DNA from 2 places in the Streptomyces sp. NPDC007896 genome. Region 1 is predicted to be linked to the other one. Evidence: riboswitches for the same ligand, from Rfam matches in the RefSeq annotation. Region 1 holds a riboswitch; the other holds the start of a gene.

Evidence for each region. A riboswitch is a leader RNA that binds a small molecule or an ion and turns the genes downstream of it on or off. The one in region 1 is predicted to bind thiamine pyrophosphate.
Region 2: linked by a shared signal. The riboswitch ahead of ACFZDJ_RS43295 (cytosine permease) and the one ahead of ACFZDJ_RS30265 (thiamine ABC transporter substrate-binding protein) in region 1 are both predicted to bind thiamine pyrophosphate.

The regions. Positions count from the first base shown of each region.
Region 1 covers NZ_JBIBKX010000010.1:145,930-152,951, forward strand. Annotated here, with positions in the region: gene ACFZDJ_RS30260 (ABC transporter permease subunit) at 1-1,287, opposite strand, end outside; gene ACFZDJ_RS30265 (thiamine ABC transporter substrate-binding protein) at 1,263-2,375, opposite strand; TPP riboswitch at 2,455-2,573, opposite strand; gene rlmN (23S rRNA (adenine(2503)-C(2))-methyltransferase RlmN) at 2,665-3,771, opposite strand; gene ACFZDJ_RS30275 (DUF6928 family protein) at 3,979-4,737, shown strand; gene ACFZDJ_RS30280 (DUF6959 family protein) at 5,416-5,682, shown strand; gene ACFZDJ_RS30285 (DUF6234 family protein) at 6,137-6,535, shown strand.
Region 2 covers NZ_JBIBKX010000019.1:13,910-20,931, reverse strand. Annotated here, with positions in the region: gene ACFZDJ_RS43315 (SCO0607 family lipoprotein) at 1-101, opposite strand, end outside; gene ACFZDJ_RS43310 (TetR/AcrR family transcriptional regulator) at 319-1,026, opposite strand; gene ACFZDJ_RS43305 (NAD(P)H-binding protein) at 1,116-1,979, shown strand; gene thiD (bifunctional hydroxymethylpyrimidine kinase/phosphomethylpyrimidine kinase) at 2,047-2,853, opposite strand; gene ACFZDJ_RS43295 (cytosine permease) at 2,897-4,300, opposite strand; TPP riboswitch at 4,290-4,384, opposite strand; gene ACFZDJ_RS43290 (iron-containing alcohol dehydrogenase) at 4,450-5,532, opposite strand; gene ACFZDJ_RS43285 (dioxygenase) at 5,547-6,446, opposite strand; gene ACFZDJ_RS43280 (alanine racemase) at 6,463-7,022, opposite strand, start outside.

The DNA of each region.
Region 1 (7,022 bases):
GGGCGGTTCGTCGAGCGCGATGAGGAAGCCGAACCCGACGGTCACGGCGGACACGCCGAGCGGCAGCATCAGCAGCGCGTCGAAACCCCGTACGAGACGCCCGGTCATGGGGGTCCCCCCGGTCGAGCGAAGCCGAGACTGGGGGAGGGTGAGCGCGGCGGCCGCCAGAGCGCCGATCACGACGGCGACGGCGGTGGCGGCGAGCGCGTACTCCAGCGAGTTGCCGATCGCCGCGATCGGTGCCACCAGGAAGATGCCGCTGTCGGCCGAGGTCAACGCCTTGTAGTACGCGAATCCGTAGCCGCCGGGTGCGTCCAGGGACCGCTGGACCAGTACCCCGAGCGGCAGGACGAGGAGAACGAGGATGCTCGCCAGGACCCCGCCCAGCAGCGCCCACTGACCGGCCCCGCGGGGGCGGCGCACGGTCACCTCCGGAGCCACCAGACGCAGGGCGGTCTCCCGGCGGCGTACGGTCCAGGCGTGCACGGCGAGGATCGCGCCGACCGCCACGAACTGGACGATCGTCAGCACCGCCGCGGTCGCGAGGTCGAAGATCTCCGAGGTCTGCCGGTAGATCTCGACCTCCAGGGTGGAGAAGGTCGGCCCGCCGAGGATCTGCACCACACCGAACGAGGTGAAGGTGAAGAGGAAGACCATCAGCGCGGCGGCGGCCACGGCCGGGCTCAGCGCCGGCAGCGTCACCTTGCGCCAGGCCGCGAACCGGGAGGCACCCAGCATCCGCGCGGCCTCCTCCTGACGCGGGTCGAGCTGCGCCCAGAGCCCGCCGACGGTTCGTACGACCACCGCGTAGTTGAAGAAGACGTGCGCGAGCAGAATCGCCCAGACGGTAGTGTCCAGCCGTACGCCCCACAGCTGGTCGAGGAGTCCGCCCCGGCCCACCAAAGCCAGGAACGCCGTACCGACCACGACCGTCGGCAGCACGAACGGGACCGTCACCACCGCGCGCAGCACCTGCTTGCCCCTGAAATCGAAGCGCGCGAAGACGTACGCGCCGGGGAGCGCGATCAGCAACGTGAGCGCCGTGGAGGCGAGCGCCTGCCAGGTGGTGAACCACAGGACGTGCCGGATGTCGGACTGCGCGAGCACCTCACCGATCCGTCCGAACCGCCAGGCCCCGTCGATCTTGAGGCCACGGGCGACGATCGCGGCGACGGGGTAGGCGAAGAAGACGGCGAAGAACGCGACGGGCAGGGCCATCAGCCCGATCCGCGTCGCGCTCTCCTTGCGGCTCCTCCGAGGCGCTACTTCAGTACGAGCGAGGTCCACGACTTGACCCACTGGTCACGGTTGTCGGCGATCTTGGCGGGCGCCAGGGTCTCGGGGTCCTTGGCCTGCGGGCCGAACTTCACGAACTCCTCGGGCACCTGGGCGGTCTCGCGGACCGGGTACACGAACATGTTCAGCGGCATGTCGTCCTGGAACTTGACGCTGATGAGGAAGTCGAGAAGCGCCTTGCCGCCCTTGGTGTTCTTCGCGTTGCTCAGCAGCCCCGCGTACTCGATCTGGCGGAAGCAGGTGCCGCTCGCGACCCCGGTCGGCGCGGTCTTCGGCTTCGGGTCGGCGTAAATCACCTCGGCGGGCGGGGAGGAGGCGTACGAGACGACCAGCGGCCGGTCGGCCTTGGCCTTCTTGCCTCCCGCGGACCCGGAGAATTCGTCGTTGTAGGCCTGCTCCCAGCCGTCGACCACCTTCACGCCGTTGGCCCTGAGCTTCTTCCAGTAGTCCTGCCACCCTCCCCCACTCTCGGCTTCGCTCGAGCGGGAGGTGCCCCCATCCCCGTACTTCGCGGCGGTCCCGAGCAGGAAGCCGAGGCCGGGCGAGGACGTGGACGCGTTCTCGGTGACGAGGAGGTTCTTGTACGCGGGCTTGATCAGGTCGTCGAACGAGGCGGGCGGGGCCAGCTTGTGCTTGCTGAAGTAGGCCTTGTCGTAGTTGACGCAGATGTCACCGGAGTCGATGGGCGTGACCCGGTGCTTGTCCTGGTCGATCCGGTACTGCTGGACGATCTGGTCGGAGCCCTTGGCCTCGTACGGCTGGAACAGCCCGTTGTCGAGCGCACGGGACAGCAGGGTGTTGTCGACGCCGAAGAAGACGTCGCCCTGGGGGTTGTCCTTGGTGAGGATGGCCTTGTTGACGGCCTGCCCGGCGTCGCCGTCCTTGAGGACCTTGACCTTGTACCCGGACTGCTTCTCGAAGTCCTGCAGCACGCTCTTCGACACGGCCCATGAGTCGTGGCTGACGAGCGTGACGGTCTTGGAGTCCCCGGCGCCGCCGCTGTCGGAGGACCCGCACGCGGACAGCGCGACGAGGCCCAGCCCGATGGCCACGGCCGTGGTCGTCCTCTTGATGCTCACTGAATTCCTCCTGGGATGACCAGGAAGAGACGCGGCCCTGCCCGGGATCCTCGGAAGGTTCCCGGGCAGGGCGCAACAGCTTGAGTGATGCCCGAACTTCCTACCCAGAATGACCTGGGCAAGGTTCAGAGGGTCTGCGGCCCACCGGTGCTCCGGCTACCGCACTCTCAGCGCTGTGGCGCTCCCCTGTCGGAATATGAAGATGTCGGAATACGAAATTGCGCTGACAGGAACTGACTGACACTGGCCGGCACTGAAAAGGCGCCGCCGGGCACTGCCGCCGATCAGACTATCGCTCGGTCGCGGCCAGCTGTCCGCATGCCCCGTCGATCTCCTGGCCCCGGGTGTCCCGGACGGTCACCGGCACCCCGTGAGCCGCGATCGCCTCGACGAACGCCTTCTCGTCCTCGGGCCGCGAGGCGGTCCACTTCGAACCCGGCGTCGGGTTCAGCGGGATGAGGTTGACGTGCACGGGCTTGCCCTTGAGTAGCCGCCCGAGCCGGTCACCACGCCATGCCTGGTCGTTGATGTCCCGGATGAGGGCGTACTCGATGGACAGCCGGCGCCCGGACTTGGCCGCGTACTCCCAGCCGGCGTCCAGCACCTCGCGCACCTTCCACCGCGTGTTGACGGGGACGAGGGTGTCGCGCAGCTCGTCGTCAGGCGCGTGCAGCGAGATGGCGAGACGGCACTTGAAGCCCTCGTCGGAGAACCGGTGGATGGCGGGCACCAGCCCGACCGTAGACACGGTGATCCCGCGCTGCGAGAGCCCGAGGCCGTCCGGCTCGGGGTCGGTGAGCGCGCGGATGGCGCCCACGACCCGCTTGTAGTTGGCGAGCGGCTCGCCCATGCCCATGAAGACGATGTTGCTCAGCCGCGCCGGGCCGCCCGGGATCTCGCCGTCCCGCAGGGCCCGCATCCCGTCCACGATCTGGTGCACGATCTCGCCCGTGGACAGGTTCCGGTCGAGCCCGGCCTGTCCGGTGGCGCAGAACGGGCAGTTCATCCCGCAGCCCGCCTGCGAGCTGATGCACATGGTCACCCGGTCCGGGTAGCGCATCAGCACGGACTCCACGAGCGTGCCGTCGAACAGGCGCCACAGGGTCTTGCGGGTGGTGTCCTGGTCGGTCGACAGATGCCGCACGACCGTCATCAGCTCGGGAAGCAGCGCCTCCTGGAGCTTGCCGCGCGCGGCGGCCGGGATGTCCGTCCACTCCGCGGGGTCGTGCGCGAACCGCGCGAAGTAGTGCTGCGAGAGCTGCTTGGCGCGAAACGGCTTCTCACCGATCGCGGCAACCGCCTCTTTGCGCTCGGCGGGCGTGAGGTCGGCGAGGTGCCGCGGCGGCTTCTTGGCTCCGCGGGGGGCGACGAATGTGAGTTCTCCGGGTGCAGGCATAACTCATCCAGTGTCGCAGATCAACTCCGCCAGCCCAGGCCAGAGCGGGGTGGGGGCGGTCACCCACGGGTGCCGACTGTCAGCGTTGGTCGGCCTCGCACGGCCCAGGGACGGCCCAGCGCGGCACTCGGTCGGACCTTCCTGGCGATATCAGTGCCGGTGGCTATGGTGCGACGACCATCGAGCGCGACTCATCGGGGAGGGGCCATGGGAGCCAAAACGGGACTGCTCATCTATGCCGACGGCGAGGTGCCGGGCCTGCTGCGACAGGTGAAGGCGGCAGACCTGCCGCGGACGTCCGAGATGATGCGGCGCCTTTACCCGGGCTGGGAGATCGAGCAGCTCTCAGGCTCGTCACTGGGAGGCGGCGTGTATCCCCCGAAAGACACGGCGTACGCCGCGAGCCGACCGGGCGTGGAGATCGTCTGCGACCAACGGGTAATGATCGACTTCCCGTCCCAGCTTCCCGAGCACCTCGTCGCGGCAAGCGCCGGCCGACGGCTCGTCCTGCACGCCATGCACAGTGTCGTCGACTGGCTCGCGTTCGCGGTGTGGGAGGACGGGCGCCTGGTCCGCTCCCTGAGTCTGTCGCCGGACAGCGGCATCATCGAGAACATCGGCGAACCGCTCCCCTTCGAGCTGCCCTACTGGGCCGGGGACCGTCCTGCGGACATCGTCCCCTGGCCGGACGAGGACGAAGAGCCGTACCCCCTGCCCTTCCACCCGTTGGACCTGGGCGAAGACGCCCTGCGCGCGCTCTGCGGCTTCGTCCAGGAGGGCCACCCCGAACCTGACGACATCGACGCATACGGCATCGACCTCCACGGATTCCACGTGCGGGACCCTCACGGGCCTGACCCTGCGGAGGAAGAAGCGAAGTTGAAAAGGATCACGGAAACCATGGGGCCGCCGCGCTTCTACACGCTGAGCCCCGATGGCCCGCTGATCGAGCGCGACGGCCCGTAGCCCACGGCCTCTTCGTCCCGAAGCAGCTTGGGCGGGCGTCTGACCTTGGGCCGCTATGCCTCTCGCCTGCCGCGATGGTCCACAAGCGTGCGCGCCTGTCCGGCGCTGTTCGTGGGCGTTGTCACGCAGTCAGACACGCACGCCGGGTCTAGGCACCGGCTCCGCTCAATCGACCTCAGTGCGCTGCAATGCCTCCCGAAGAGGTACGCCCAGTCGTACCGCGGCGATCCGTCTGACGCGCACTTCCACAGGTGTGCGCGGCCGGAACCCTGGACCACCACAGCCGCACGAATGAAAGGTCAGTCCCGCTTTCAGCACGACGCCGAGGGCCTTCCATCCGGCGGCGTCTCGGCGGCGTGGGACAGCGAGATCGTGCCCAGCATCGATCATGGCGGCACCGCAACGCGGGCAAGGCTGCTCACGCTCGTTTGGCCAGTCGCGTTTGAACGATGACCGGCGCGCAAGACACACGAAGTGGCGCTTGTAGTAGGCCATCCCATAGCGGCACATGTGCGCAGGGTATGAGGCGGAGCCTGCTGGTACCACCGCTTTGTAAGTTCGATCCATCAGCCGCCCTGGAGCTTTTAGGCCCTCGCTCGTCGGGCGCGTGCGGTTGCTCAAGGCTGCCTGTGTACGCCGTCGTTGATGTCAGCTGGTGATGTCAGGTTGGATGGTGCGATGGAGCGCGTTGAGGCAGAGCTGTTCACGGACGGTGGGAACAACGCTGTGGTGCGCCTGCCACCGCGTCGGTTCCCCGGCGTCTTGATCCAGGGTGACTCTCTCTCCGTCATCCGCAGCGAAGTTGCCGAAGTCCTTGAAGCCTGCGACCAGGGCGACCTCGCCGGGGCACGGGAAGCCGCCGGCCTTCTGCTGGCTGACCTTGATGAGTTGCTGGCGCGGTACACCGCCGCGCTGGACGCCCACCAGGTCCCGCGGCCGTACTGATCGCAAGGCTCTGGTCATTGAAAGCTGGATCGCTGCTTTGTAAGGGCGGCCGTGGTCAATCGCGGGGATGTCCAGGTCATTCCAGCCGTAGCGCCAGCCCAGCTCATCGGCACATCTCGACTGTGGCGAGCCGTCGTTGACCGTGGTTGACCGCACTATGTGGCACGACTGTGGCACGCACAGAAGGGCTACGGGCTTAGAAGGCGCCTGGCACGTCACCCGAATCACCGCCTCTGACCTGCACCGCTCCCACCACCCTGGGGTCCCGTCGGCCAACCCTCGACACGCATTCGACAGGGCCCGGGGTGCGTCCTCCTCGGTCAGCATTGCCCGCCGGCCGACGTCGGGCCGGGAGCCTTCCCGGCGCTGCACCTGCCTGGCCACCTTCCGCCCCGCAAGAGAGGTGAGTACGCGTACTCATGCGCATCACCACCGGTCTCGTCACCATGCAGCCATGACGAAGACCGCTTTAGCGCCGGAACGTCGATGGCCCTGGTCGCACCGAACACCCCTGGGCCCGGACCTTGCTCTCGCGATCCCGCTGTTCCTGGTGGGGACCGCATGGCTGGTGATGGACTGGGTGCTTGGTTTCGGCATGGAGGTATGGGCGGCGCAGGGCGACCAAGCGCAGGTCGACACGGCCAGCCTCGCGTTTATGGGCAGGGTGCGGGTGCTGCTGGTCACCGTCCTTGTTTTGGCAGTTCTCGCGGGGCTCTTCCGTGCCCCTTGGACGGTGATCGCGCACCTGATGGTGGCTCTCGTGGCCGCAGGGGTGCTCGGGCACGTGCAGCAGCAGTGGGATCACGACCATGCTCCGCCAGCCGGGTGCATCCGCTATAGCGCGAATTGCTGAGACAGCCAGCGGCTCGGGCCACGCTGTTGCCTGCTAATGACGAGAGTGGCACGACCTGAATCGTGCCGTGCCTCCCTCTGGCGGTCAGGGCTCTACTAGCTGATCAGGTCGAACGTCGAACTCGCTCCGGTCACCCTCTGTGGCTTCCGGCCGTCCACCTGTAGAGATCGTGACGACCTCGTTGTCGTCCCGATCTGAGGTGCGACTCAAGATTGTGCAGCCGATCGTCACAGCGATGGGGTACGCGGCGCTGGGGCCCAACGCATCACCGCCACCGAAGATCGGCGGCTTATCAAAGAAGACCCATTGCCGGCCATGGGCATCGGTCAGGCGCACCTCGACCCACCCTGGCCAGAAGTCGTCGTCATCCTCGAGCGCCCAGCGAGTGGCTTCGCACCGTAACGAGGTCATTCCGCCTGCTCCCTGATCTTGGTTTGCCACAGAACACGCTTCCGGTGCGATGACGCGGCGCCGACCGCTGCTGTTC
Region 2 (7,022 bases), on a different contig from region 1:
GTCAGCATCGCGAGGGTCACGCAGGCCAGCGCGAGGCCCAGGGCGGACCGCGCCGGGCCACTGCTGATCATGGACGACGGGCGGTGAACTCGGCTTGTCATACGCACGATGGCTCCCTTTGGACGGCTTGTGGGACCAGCCTGCGCGAGGCAAGGAAATCGATCATGAGTACGCGTACTCGGATGCGGTGGGCCGTCCTACCCGATTCCGCGTAGGCACGGGGGCGGCCGCCCCCGCCGACCGGGCCACACCAGGCCGAACCGGCCACCCTCAGTCCAGGTCGCTCCCAGGCCGAGCCACCCTCAGTCCGGGTCGCCCTCAGGCCTGGTCGGCGATTCGGTTGAGCCACTCCTCCATGAGGGCGCGCTCCGGCGCCGTCAGGGCGTCGGTCTGCGGGAGTACGGCCCGCAGGGTGACGGCGGCCGCGACAGGCCCGCGTGCGGGCGCGGCGGGGGCGTCCGTGGCGATCGCCGCGATGACCGCCTCGCGGGCGGTGCGGGACAGCTCCGGGTCGCGGCGGTCTTCGGGGGTGGCGATGAGCGTGAGCGTCGTACCGCAGCCGGCCGCGTGGACGAGGTCCGCGGCGCGGTCCTCGGGGACGCGCAGCCGGCCCGCCTCGGCGACGCGCCGTATGTGCTCGGCGAGGACCCCGAAGGCGGCGAGCGCCGCAGGCGAGGGCGTGCCGGGGCGGTACCGGCCGTACATCAGGGTGTACAGCGCCGGGTTGGCCAGGCCGAGGCCGACGTGCAGATCCCAGCCGGCGCGAAGGTCCTCGACCGGGTCATCGGTGGGTTTCCGCGCGGTCTTGCTGGTCAGGTACGCGGTGAAGCCGTGGGCGACGACCGCGTCGAGCAGGCCCTCTTTGTCGCCGAAGAGCCGGTAGATGGTCGGCGGCTGCACGCCCGCCGCGGCGCTCACCGCCCGGGTCGAGACCGCGTCCGGCCCGCCTTCGGCCAGCAGTCGGGCGGCGGCCGCGACGATGCGTTCACGGTGCCCGTCCGCCGCGGTGACGTCCTCACTCTCCATGATTCCGACGATAACAGAATCCTGTTACCGATGAGAATTTCCAGTGGTACCGTCATCACGTTATCGATGGAAACAGGGAAGAGGTTGTCATGATCATCGTCACCGGCGCCAACGGCGGACTCGGCCGGCTGATCACCGAGCGGCTGCTGGAGCGCGTCCCCTCCGAGCGGATCGGCGTCAGTGTGCGCGACCCGGAGAAGGCACGAGAGCTCGAAGACCGGGGCGTGCGCGTCCGCCAGGGCGACTTCGGCGACCCCGCGAGCCTCGCGGACGCCTTCGAGGGCGCCCAGCAGGTCCTCGTCGTGTCGACGGACAGCACCGGCGTGGATGCCGTCCACCACCACCGCACCGCCATCGAGGCCGCGGCGGCAGCCGGAGCCAAGCGCATCCTCTACACCAGCCACATGGGCTCGGACCCGTCCTCTCCCTTCGCTCCGATGCGCGACCACGCCTCCACCGAGGCGGCGCTCCGGGAGTCCGGGGTCCCGTTCACCTCGCTGCGCAACGGCTTCTACGCCTCCTCAGCCGTGATGCTGCTGGGCCACGCGCTCGAGACGGGCGAGCTGGCCGCGCCGGAGGACGGACCGGTCGCCTGGACGGCCCACGCCGACCTCGCCGAGGCGGCGGCGCTCGCGCTCACCGGTGCGGGCCTCGACGGGACGACACCCGCGCTCACCGGCCCCGAGTCGCTCGACCTGGCGGATATCGCGGCGATCGCCACGCGGCTCACCGGCCGCGAAGTCCGCCGAGTGGTCGTCTCCGACGCCGACTACCGCGCGAGCCTGCTCGCCCGCGGTCTGCCCGAGGCCGGCGCCGACCTGCTCCTCGGCCTGTTCGCCGCGAGCCGGCAGGGACGGTTCACGCCGGTCGACCCCACGCTGGGCCGCCTGCTCGGCCGCCCCACGACGGCCTTGGCGGACGTCCTGAAGACAACGATCACGCCGACCGGCTGACGTCCGGGTTCCCCGTCGGTCGCAGCGGACGACGGCCTCGTCCGCCGTGCGGACGCGCCCGCGGCGTTCAGGCGCGCGTCCGCCAGCCGTGGTCGACCGGTCCGAGGCCCGAGCCCAGGGCGAATCCCGCGGCGATCGCGCCGGTGACGTACTCCTTCGCCAGCCGCACCGCCTCCGGCACCGCCCGCCCCTGTGCCAGCCCCACCGCGATGGCCGAGGCCAGGGTGCAACCGGTGCCGTGCGTATGGCGGTTGTCGTGGCGCGGGGCCCGGAACCAGTGCTGTTCGGTGCCGTCGGTCAGCAGGTCGACGGCCTCGCCGGGCAGGTGGCCGCCCTTCACCAGGACCCAGCGGGGCCCGTACGACAGCAGTTGTTCCGCGGCCCGGCACATGTCCCGCTCACCGGTGGCCTTGATCCCGGTCAGCTCGGCGGTCTCGTCGAGATTCGGGGTGGCCACCGTCGCAAGGGGCAGCAGGGCGGTCCGTACGGCGTCCAGCGCGTCGTCCGCCAGCAGCCGGTCGCCGTGCTTGGAGACGCTCACCGGGTCCACCACCACGGGCACGCCGACGTCCGAGAGCAGTTTGGCGACGGTCTCGACGAGCAGGGGCGAGGCGAGCATGCCGGTCTTCACGGCCTGCACACCGATGTCGTCCACGACGCTGCGGTACTGCGCGCGCACCGCCTCGGCCGGAAGCTCCCAGGCTCCCTGTACGCCGAGGGAGTTCTGCGCGGTGACGGCTGTGAGCACGCTCATCCCGTGCGCGCCCAGCGCAAGCATGGTCTTCAGGTCGGCCTGGATGCCGGCGCCGCCCCCGGAGTCCGATCCGGCGATGGTCAGGACGCGGGGCGGGGCGGTCGGCTTGTTCGCGGGCATGGTGGGTGTCACTCCGTACGAAGGGGGTGAGAGGGGGGCGGGGTCAGCGGCGCAGGCGCAGCGGGACGTAGACCAGCAGGGCCGCGACGAACGCCACCCCGTAGGCGGTGTCGGCGCCGTGCAGGGCATGCGCGACGGGGCCGACGTACAGGCTGGTGCTCATGAACGGCACCGCGGCGGCGAAGGCGGCGACGAACGCCACGAGCGCGGGCCACCACGGACGCGGGCGGGCGCTCTCGGCGGCCAGGTCGACGGGTGCGCCGCCGCGGGCCCTGGCCCGGGCGAGCCAGTCGACGGCGACGATCGCGACGAACCCGGGAATCCAGTAGCCGACGAACAGCAGGACGTTCTGGAAGCGGGCCGTGGTGTCGGCGGCGTGCATCCACAGCACGAGCGGGAAGCCCAGGACGGCGGCCAGCGCGGCGGCGGCCGGGCGCGGCAGCCGTACGCCCATGGTCTGCAGGGCGAGCGAGCCGCTGTAGTCGTTCATGGCGTTGCTGCTCAGTGCGGCGAGGGCCACGGCGAGCAGCCCGAACGCGCCGAGGGCGCCCCCGCCGAGCAGGGTGTCGACCCCGCGGGCGGTCTGGTCGGTGAAGACGGCCGCGCCCCACAGTCCGAGCGCCTGGACGGCCACGAAGGACACGCTGACACCGGCCAGGGTGTACCAGAACATGCGCGGGCGGGACGCCGTGCGCGGCAGATAGCGGCTGAAGTCGCTCGCGTACGGGGCCCACGACAGCGCAAGGCTGAGCGCGATGGTGCAGGTCAGGACGAAGGCCCCGGCCCGGTCGGCGCCGTGGGCGGTTGCGGCGGGGGTGGTGTGGGCGCCGCTCAGGAGCTTCACGGTCAGGGCCACGAACGCGGCGGCGAGGGCGAAGGTCATCACGGTCTGGAGTCGGTGGATCGCCTCGTAGCCGAGGACGCCGAGCGCCCCCTGCGCCGCCATCATGACGAGCACACCCAGCCAGAACGGCCAGCCGCACAGCTGGGCCAGCGCGTCCCCGCCGAAGAGGCCGATCAGCGCGTCCCAGGCGATGGACGACAGCCACTGCAGGGCGCCGGGGACGACCACGGCCCGGCCGAACGCGAGGCGGGCGAGCGGCAGCTGTCCGGCGCCGGTCTGGCTCCCCCAGGTGCCGAGGTACGCGGTCGGTACCGCCCCGAGGAGGGTGCCCAGCACGACGGCGGCGAGCGCGGTGGAGAAGTCCAGGCCGAGCGCGATGCCGACGGTGCCGGTGAACACGCCGGTCATGGTCAGGTTGGGGGCGAACCACACGGTGAACAGACGGCCGGGGCCGCCGTAGCGGTGGTCCTCCGGGACCGGGGCGATTCCACGCGCCTCGACGTGCAGGTCCCCCGGGGCGGTGGGCATCCGCCCGTCGAAAACGCCCTGCGGGCCTCCGACGGCCACCTCGCCGCGAGCGTTACGGGCATACGGCAACGACATGAGACATCCCTCCGCCAGTCCTAACTGGTTCAGGTTCGACGGGTGTGATCTCAGCCCTCGTGCGGGGCACCCCGTGTCCGGTTCGGCGGTCAGGATAGCCCGGCGGGCGCGGTATGCCCCAGGGGGAGGGGTCCGCACGGCGCCGCGGCCTACTCGCCGACGCTCGGCTCCCCGCCCTCGTACGCCGCCGTCAGCAGCGCCAGCACACCCTCCACGGTGACCTCGCGCGGGTTCGGATACGTCTGTGCGACGGCCTGTTCGGCGGCCACCGCCAGGTCGGTCTCCTTGAGGCCGAGTTCGGCGAGACCGTGGGGGGCGCCGAGGCTTGCGGCCAGCGCCCGCAGGGCGTGCGGGACGTCGTCGGTGCCGCCCAGGGCGCGCGAGAGCGCGGTGATCGCCCGGGGCGCGGCGGGCGCGTTGTAGGCGAGGGCGTACGGGAGGACCACCGTGTGCGTCTCGGCGTGCGGCAGGCCGAAGGTGCCGCCGAGGACGTGGCACAGCTTGTGGTGCAGGCCCATGGTGGTGGCGCCGAGACAGGCGCCGCAGAGCCAGGCGCCGTAAAGGGCCCGGGCGCGCGCGTCGAGGTCGCCGGGGGCGGCGGCCACCAGCGGCAGGGCCTGTGTCATCGCCCGTACGCCCTCCTCGGCCATGAGCAAGACGAGGGGCGAGGCGTCGGGCGCGTAGAGGGCCTCGACGGCGTGGGCGAGCGCGTTGACGCCGCTGGTGACGGTGAGGGGCACGGGGAGCGAGAAGGTGAGCTCGGGGTCGTAGACGACGCTGCGGGGCTGGACGGCGGGGTCGCGTCCGGTGCGCTTGGCGCCGTGCTCGGTGAGTCCCCAGACCGGTGTCATCTCGGAGCCGGAGTAGGTGGAGGGCACGGCGATCAGGGGCAGGCCGGTGCGCAGCGCGATCGCCTTGCCGAGGCCGATCGCCGAGCCGCCACCGACCGCGACACACCCGTCGGCGCCGGACGCGCGCGCCGCCTCGACGGCCCGGTCGGCGACCTCGACGGGTACGTGCATCCGGGCCTCGGCGTGCAGCCCCGCGCAGGCCTCGCCCAGGGCGTCCGCGACCGCGCGTGCCGTGTCCTCGCCTCTGCTGCCGCAGACCACCAGCACCCTGCGCAGCCCGAGCCGGGCGGCCTCGTCGGGGGTCGCGGAGACGGCGGCGCCGGGCCGGAAGACGATCCGAGCGGGCCGGGTCTCGTACGAGAAGTCGAGCGGGGTGTTCATGTCGGTCATGGTGCTCATTCCGGTTCCAGTACGAGGTCGAAGCGGGCGTGGCGGAAGGGGTTCGGGACGCCGAACTCCCCCGCCAGGGACGGGTCGTCGGTCTCCGTGAAGTCCTGGACCAGGCTCTTCTTGACCGCGAACACCGCGTCGGAGTCGAGGTAGTCGCTGCCCGCGACGAAGATGTGCGTGGTGACCGGGGCGTGGCCCTCGGCCGAGGCGATGAAGTGGATGTGGGCGGGGCGGTAGGGGTGCCGGGCCGTGGCGCGCAGCAGTTCACCGACCGGGCCGTCGGTGGGGATCGGGTACGGGCTCGGTACGCAGGTGCGGAACCAGAAGCGGCCCTCGGCGTCGGCCGTGAACAGTCCTCGCCCATTGCCGGCCGGCTGGACGTCCGGCTGCTGTACGTCGTAGTAGCCTTCGGAGTCGGCCTGCCACACGTCGAGGACCGCGCCCGGCAGCGGGGTGCCGCCCTTGCCCAGTACCCGGCCGCTGACGACGCACGGCTCGCCCCTGCCCACCAGGTCGATGTTCGCGCCGAGTGCGCGGATCGGCGATCTGGTCAGGTGGAACGGACCGAGGACCGTCGACTCGGTGGCACCCGGGTCGCGGCGTCCGCCCAGCGTCTCCACGAGCATCGAGACGCCGAGCACGTCCGACAGCAGGATGAACTCCTGGCGGGTGTCGGTGCACCGCTGCCCGGTCGCGGTCAGGAATCCGATCGCGCGTTCCCATTCCGCCATCGTCGGCTCCGTCTCGCGCACGAAGTCGTGCAGATGACGGGTGAGCGCGCCGAGCAGTTCACGCAGACGCGTATCGGCCGTGCCCCGCAGGCTGTCGACGACGGCGTCGGTGATGCCGTGCGTGAAGTCGGTCGTGGCATCGGCCGTCGTCGAACGGTTCAATTCGTCTGTCATGCCGCTCCTCGTGGTGCTATCGGGACTGATCGCCGTCGGTGCCCGGGTCCACGAAGTGGAAGCCGGGCTCGGGAAACCTGGCGAACGCCCGGTGGGGCACGGACGAGGTGTAGGCGCCCGCGAGGGAGAACACCACACGGTCGCCGGCCCGCAGCCCCGGCGCCCGGACGTCCCGGACCAGGACGTCCCTGGAGGTGCTCAACTGGCCGGTGAGCGTGACCCGTTCACGGCGCACCACGGGCCGCGGCCAGGAGTAGGGCCACACGTCCACTTCGAGTACGGACCAGGGCTGGTCGGGCCACGGCTGGTCGGGCCTCCTGGACGCCGACGTGCGCAGGTTCACCGCGCCACCGCGGACGACGGCGAAGTCCTCGTGTGCGCCGTGCTCGACGTCCAGCACCTCGCTCGCGTACCAGCCGCAGTACGCGGTCAGCGCGCGACCGGGCTCGACACTCAGGGTCAGTTCCGGGTGCGCGGCGACGAGTCGGGCGAGTCCCTCGCCGTACGACTGCCAGTCGAAACGGCGTTCGGGGTGCTCGTAGTCCACCGCCATGCCGCCCCCGACGTTCACCTCGG